DNA from 2 places in the Streptomyces sp. NPDC020801 genome. Region 2 is predicted to be linked to the other one. Evidence: riboswitches for the same ligand, from Rfam matches in the RefSeq annotation. Region 2 holds a riboswitch; the other holds the start of a gene.

Region 1 (3,393 bases), on a different contig from region 2:
CTGGCACACGGGCGGGGACAAGGTCCTCTACACGACCGACAAGGGGGCGCGGCGGCTGCACGCGACCGGTATCGGCGCCGACGTCGTGCCGTTGGGCGCCGAGCTCGACTGGCGGCTGCTGCTCGAGCACCTGCACGACGTGCGCGGTGTACGACGGCTCATGGTGGAGGGCGGCGGGACCGTCCACACCCAGTTGCTCCAGCAGCAACTCGTGGACGAGGTGCAGCTGGTGCTGGCCCCGTTGTTCGTGGGGGACCCCGAGGCGCCGCGGCTGTTCGGGCCGGGCGCCTACCAGGGTGGGCGGCTGCGTCTGGTGGAGACCCGGGCCATCGGGGACGTCGTCCTCATGCGCTACGAGCCGACGGCTCCCGGTACCGGCGGCCTCGCTGCCCCCGCCGACCGGCACTGGCTCCGTGTCGCCTGCCGGTTGGCGGAGCAGTGCCCGCCGTCGCCGACCGCGTTCAGCGTGGGAGCGGTGGTGGTCGCCGCCGACGGGACCGAGCTCGCGCGCGGGTACTCGCGGGAGGCCGGTGATCCCGTCGTGCACGCGGAGGAGGCGGCGCTTGCCAAGGTCGGCCCGGCGGATCCGCGGCTGACTGGCGCCACGGTGTACAGCAGCCTGGAGCCGTGCGCCCGACGCGCCTCCCGCCCGCGCCCGTGCGCCCGGCTGATTCTCGACGCGGGGGTACGGCGGGTGGTCACGGCCTGGCGGGAGCCGGACACGTTCGTCGAGGCGGCCGACGGGACCGGGCTGCTGACGGCCGGGGGCGCCGAGGTGGTCGTGGTGCCGGAACTCGAGGAGCGGGCCAAGGCGCCGAACCGGCATCTGCTGGGCTGAGCGGGCCCGCGGCCAATGTGTGCGCAACCTGCCCCGCAGATGACGTACACTGGAGTCACAACGACGCGGGGTGGAGCAGCTCGGTAGCTCGCTGGGCTCATAACCCAGAGGTCGCAGGTTCAAATCCTGTCCCCGCTACTGAAGGCTCAGGGCCGGAATCCGATCAACGGATTCCGGCCCTGAGTGTTTTGCCCGGCCGTAACCCTGCGACGCAGGCCTTCGACGCCATCGAGCAGGTCCCGGTGCACGTGTTCCTCGTCACACCCCGCCATGGTGCCGCTTGCCGTGCGACGGCCTTGACCATGGTGACGAGCGGTGACCGAACGGTGTCGGTGCGCATAACAACTGACACACCATCACCGAATGCCGCCCCGCCGTGTGTGCAGGTGACACCTCCCGGCGCTACTGAACTCTTGTCAACTCGCCCGGTTTTCGCCGCTCGTGGACCGTAAGTCCTGGCCAAAAAGGTTTAATGATCAAGCCGAACGTCTTGGAATCGGAGCCTCGCGTCTATTAACGTTCGATAACGCAGCGCGGTCGTCCCAGCCGTCACAAGAGGCGGCTCCGTGCGCACACGCCGAATCCCGCAAGGGAACCGGGGAACCACCAACTTGGGGTGAATCGGGCGTAATCCACCGTGGCGACACGGATGGTTCACGCCCGTAGGAGACCTTCCCGTTCCGAACCCGTCAGCTAACCCGGTAGGCGACACGGAAGGAAAGGAGTACGCCCGCGTGGCGTCCAACCCGCCTGCCCCAGAAGCCCCGTTCGTGCCGAGTCAGCGGACCGAGACCTTCGGCTACGGAGGCCGACGCGCCGACGAGGGCCCCTGGGAGGAGTGGAACCCCACCGAGGACTCCGTCCGCTCCGTGCGTGGCCGGCATCGCGTCAGCAAGCAGCGTGGCGGCGGGCTCGCCCGCAGCTCCACCGTTCTCGGCGTCGGCGTCATAGCCGCCGTCGGCGCGGGCGGCATGGCCAGCGCCAACACCGGCAAGCCGCCGGTGTCGATCTCCCTGCCGGACCTGCCCTCCGTCGGCTCCCTGTTCGACGACTCGCACGACTCCCAGGACACCCCGAAGGGCTCCGCGAAGGCGCTCAGCACCGTCGGCGTCACCTCCACCGACACCGCCCGCGGCACCTCCGACGCGGGCGAGGCGCTGCGCAACCGCATCATGGCCCAGGCCGAGCGGCAGCAGGCCCAGCTCGACACCAAGGCCGAGGCGGCCGCCGAGGCCGCCGCCGCCAAGCAGGCCGACGAGGCTGCCGCCAAGGCCAAGCAGGAGGCCGAGGCCAAGGCCGCCGCCGCGAAGAAGAAGGCGGACGAGGAGGCCAGGAAGGCGGCCGAGGCCGCGAAGCTGGCCGAGCTGGCCAAGCAGTACACGCTGCCCACCTCCTCGTACACGATCACCGGCACCTTCGGGCAGCCCGGCTCCATGTGGTCCTCCGGCTACCACACCGGCCTCGACTTCGCCGCGCCCACCGGCACCCTGATCAAGGCGATCCACAGCGGCACCATCACCGAGGCCGGCTGGGCCGGCGCCTACGGCTACCGCACGATCCTCACCCTCGACGACGGCACCGAGTTGTGGTTCTGCCACCAGTCCTCGATCAGCGTCAGCGTCGGTCAGAAGGTGACGACGGGCGAGGTCATCGGCCGCGTGGGCGCGACGGGCAACGTCACCGGCCCGCATGTGCACCTGGAGGTCCACCCGAACGGCCAGGCCACCGCCATCGACCCGATGACGTGGCTGCGCAGCAAGGGCCTCAACCCCTGACGCCTGTTCCTGCTCCCTGCCTGTTGCCCACCTGACCCACGTCTGTTTGCGCAACCTTTGCGGCCGGATGCGGCGCTCCCGGAATGGGCCGCTCCGGCACGGTTGTTGATGTTGCACATGACTTCTCCACGCAAGCTGGGCACGTCCGATCTCGAGGTCTTCCCGCTCGCCCTCGGCGGCAACGTCTTCGGCTGGACCGCCGACCAGGCGCAGTCCTTCGCCGTCCTCGACGCCTACAGGGCCGCCGGCGGCAACTTCGTCGACACCGCCGACTCCTACTCCGCGTGGGTGGAGGGCAATCGGGGCGGCGAGTCCGAGACGATCATCGGCGAGTGGCTGAAGGCGCGCGGCAACCGCTCCGATGTCGTCATCGCCACCAAGGTCAGCCAGCACCCCGACTACCAGGGGCTGACCGCCGCCAACATCAGGGCCGCCGCCGACGCCTCTCTCCGGCGTCTGGGCACCGACCACATCGACCTGTACTACACCCACTTCGACAAACCGGAAGTGCCGGTCGAGGAGATCGTCGGCGCGCTCGACGAACTGGTGAAGGCGGGCAAGGTGCGGCACATCGCCGCCTCCAACATCTCTGCCGAGCGCCTGGCGGCGTCCCTGGACTTCTCCGAGCGCGAGGGCCTGGCCCGGTACGTGGCACTCCAGCCGCACTACAACCTCGTCTCGCGCGACACCTACGAGGGCGAGCTGCGGGACCTCGCCGAGCGGGCCGGCCTGGCCGCCGTGCCGTACTTCGCACTCGCCTCAGGCTTCCTGACGGGCAAG
Region 2 (3,393 bases):
TCGCCGCCGAGGACCCGGACGGGCTCGAGCTCCTCTTCGTCCACACCCTGCTGCAGAGTCCCACGGCCGCGCTGTGCCTGGGCCCCCACACCGGAGAGACACCATGAGCAACATGGAAGAGAAGTTCCCGCGTGCCCTGTGGATCCGGCTCATCATCTACATCGCCGTCGGGCACCTCTTCGCCGCCTTCGTCTGGCTGCTGTTCGAGGTCGGCGCCAAGTAGCCGCGGGGCGGGCCGCCGGAGCCGGCCGGGTCAGTCGATCAGCCGTTCCCGAAGGCGCTCCCGGGTCCGCGGGGCGAGCCGCAGACCCCGCTCCAGGTAGGTGTCGACACCGCCCCAGGTCTCCTCGATGGTCTCCAGGGCCGCCGTCAGATACTCCGCCCGCGCGTCGAACAGGGGGCTGAGCAGCTCCATGACCTCGGGGGAGTAGGCCGAGGCCGAGGTGCCGCTGCGGTGCACCTTGTAGCGGCGGTGCTTGGCGTTGGACTCCAGGTAGTCCGCCACGATCGCCTCCCGCTCCACGCCCACGGCGAGCAGGGTCACGGCGATCGACAGCCCCGCGCGGTCCTTGCCGGCGGCGCAGTGCATGAGGGCGGGCACGCTGTCCTCGGCGATGGCGTGCAGCACCTGGGAGTGCTCGGCGGTGCGCTCCTTGATGATCATGCGGTAGGAGGCGATCATCCGGTCCGCGCCCTTGCCGTCGGCCAGGATCCCGCGCAGCTGGTCGAGGTCGCCGTCGCGCACCATCTTCCAGAACTCGGCGCCGTCCGCCGGGTCGCTCAGCGGCAGGTTCACATTGCGGACCCCGGGCAGCTCGACGTCCGGCCCCTCGAGCTTCTGGTCGGCCGCGTTGCGGAAGTCGAAGATGGTGTGCAGTCCCAGCGAGGACAGGAACGCCGTGTCCTCGCCGGTCGCGTGCGCGAGGTGGCCGCTGCGGAACAGCACTCCGTGCCGCACCCGCCGTCCGTCCAAGGTCGGCAGCCCGCCCACATCGCGGAAGTTGCGCACTCCGGCCAGCTCGGGCTCGGTCGACGGGACCTGCTGCGTCACGGGAACTCCTCCCTTTCGGCCCCGCCTTCGCGGCTCGTCGGCGGGCGCGGCTTCGACGATACGACATGGATTCCTGGGGCAATGAGTTGTCCACGTCCAAGCGCGGTGCGGTGTGTTCTCGGTGGCGAGAGCGTCGTCCCGGCCCGGGCGCGTCGTGGGCGCGTCTCGACTGCAACGGTTTTTCGCATCCGTTGCAATTGAGGTCTCTTATGACTTCTTGAGGTTTATGTCGGTATTGCAGCCTTGATTCCAACTCGCCCTCAAATGAAGGACTCTGGAATGCCGCACGTGATCAGGCTCATACTTGTGACCGTCCGTCGCTCGTCATGCCCACGTAATTCCAGCGGTTTTCCAGTGAATTGAGGAAAGGGAAAGCCGGGTGAATCAACGGAGGGTGACGGTAATTCCCGTAACGGATCAAGCGAAACGGGTACGAACGGAACCATCTGCTTGTCCCTGTGCGTCCGGGTCGCTTACGTTCCACACCGATCCGGACGGACGCACAGTCCTGCCGTCGTCCGGGACCCGCACACCCACCCGTGCACGGCAGGAGCGGGGGACCCACAGGTACCACGCCTGTTCCGGTCTCTCCGGAACGGCTAGGGGTGAAGCCGCGACCACCGCGGCCGGGCATCTCCAGTCCGAACCCGACAGCTCACCTCGCAGGCGCCGGAGAGGAATCCGCCATGCCCGCGAAGGGTAAGCACCGCCGTCCGAAGACCCAGCGCCTCACCCGTTCCATCGCCGCCGCCGGTACGGGCGGCGCCGCTCTCGCCCTGCCGCTGATCGGGGCCACCGGCGCGCACGCCGCCCCGGCGAAGGCCGTTCCGGAAAAGCCCGTGCGCACCGCCGCGGTGGCGGAGCGGACGGCCACCGAGGGTGCGGGCGTCCGGACCTACTCCGTCCGCACCGGCGACTGTCTCTCGAAGATCGCCGAGGAGCAGCACGTCCGCGGCGGCTGGCACCGGCTCTACGCGGACAACCGCCGGGCCGTCGGCGACAAGCCCTCGCTGATCCACCCGGGCCTGCGGCTGACGCTCGGCGGCAAGGCCGCGGCGACCGGCGCCGTCCGGACGCCCGCGCCTTCGAAGGCAGCTACGTCTTCGAAGGCCTCGAAGGCACCGGCGTCCGCGACGCCGTCCTCGTCCTCCGCCTCGAAGGCCACGACGGTGACCAGGGCGGCCGAGACCACCTCCACCGGGTACACCCTTCCGGTGGCCGGCGGCACCGGCTACCACGTGGCCGGCAGCATGTGGTCCAGCGGCTACCACACCGGCGTCGACTTCGTCGTCCCGACCGGCACCCCGGTCAGGGCCGTGGCCGCGGGCACCGTCGTCTCCGCCGGCTGGGGCGGCGCGTACGGCAACCAGGTCGTCATCCGGCTCGGCGACGGCCACTACGCCCAGTACGGCCATCTGTCCGCCCTCTCCGTCTCGGCGGGCCAGAGCGTGGCCGAGGGCCAGCAGCTCGGCCTGTCCGGTGCCACCGGCAACGTGACCGGCCCGCACCTGCACTTCGAGATCCGCACCACCCCGGACTACGGCTCGGACACGGACCCGGTCGCCTACCTCCGCTCGCACGGCGTCGCCGTCGGCTGACGGCCGCGCGCACACCCTCACGACCACCTGCCTGACACGCAGCCGAAGGCCGGACCCACGATCCCCGGGTCCGGCCTTCGGTGTTCCACCACCGTGGTGTCGCCGCGTATTCCCAGGTGGGGCATGCAGTTGACGTGGCTTATCTCACCGCCCGTCAACCCCTGCCTACGGTCGCGTAGGTCACATTCGAAGGTGAATCATGGGCCGATGTGGCAGACGATTCGAAGAGTGACAGCAGATCAGTGATCGGGTCGTACGTGGCGGTGGGGGACAGCTTCACCGAGGGCGTCGGCGACCCCGGCCCCGACGGAGCGTTCGTCGGCTGGGCCGACCGGTTCGCCGTACTGCTCGCCGACCGGCGGCCCGAGGGCGACTTCCAGTACACCAATCTCGCCGTGCGCGGAAAGCTGCTCGACCAGATCGTGGCGGACCAGGTCCCGCGGGCCGTCGAACTCGCCCCCGACCTGGTCTCGTTCTGTGCCGGCGGCAACGACATCATCCGTCCCGGCACCGATCCCGACGAAGTGGCCGAACGCTTCGAGAAGGCGGTCGCCCGGCTCGCGGCCGTCGCCGGCACCGTCATGGTGACCACCGGCTTCGACACCCGGGGCGTGCCCGTGCTCAAGCACCTGCGCGGCAGGATCGCCACGTACAACGGGCATGTGCGGGCCATCGCCGACCGGTACGGCTGCCCGGTGCTGGACCTGTGGTCCCTGCGGACCGTCCAGGACCGCCGCGCCTGGG

The links. Region 2 has a riboswitch for cyclic di-AMP ahead of ACH4UM_RS12020 (peptidoglycan DD-metalloendopeptidase family protein). Riboswitches for the same ligand answer to the same signal wherever they lie in the genome.
Region 1: linked by a shared signal. The riboswitch ahead of ACH4UM_RS40810 (M23 family metallopeptidase) and the one ahead of ACH4UM_RS12020 (peptidoglycan DD-metalloendopeptidase family protein) in region 2 are both predicted to bind cyclic di-AMP.

What each region holds. Positions count from the first base shown of each region.
Region 1 covers NZ_JBIRST010000046.1:2,212-5,604, forward strand. The annotation lists gene ACH4UM_RS40800 (dihydrofolate reductase family protein) at 1-838, shown strand, start outside; tRNA gene ACH4UM_RS40805 (tRNA-Met) at 903-976, shown strand; cyclic di-AMP (ydaO/yuaA leader) riboswitch at 1,404-1,561, shown strand; gene ACH4UM_RS40810 (M23 family metallopeptidase) at 1,573-2,613, shown strand; gene ACH4UM_RS40815 (aldo/keto reductase) at 2,731-3,393, shown strand, end outside.
Region 2 covers NZ_JBIRST010000005.1:4,737-8,129, forward strand. The annotation lists gene ACH4UM_RS12005 (helix-turn-helix domain-containing protein) at 1-107, shown strand, start outside; gene ACH4UM_RS12010 (DUF6126 family protein) at 104-223, shown strand; gene ACH4UM_RS12015 (tyrosine-protein phosphatase) at 254-1,051, opposite strand; cyclic di-AMP (ydaO/yuaA leader) riboswitch at 1,576-1,733, shown strand; gene ACH4UM_RS12020 (peptidoglycan DD-metalloendopeptidase family protein) at 1,738-2,649, shown strand; gene ACH4UM_RS12025 (SGNH/GDSL hydrolase family protein) at 2,892-3,393, shown strand, end outside.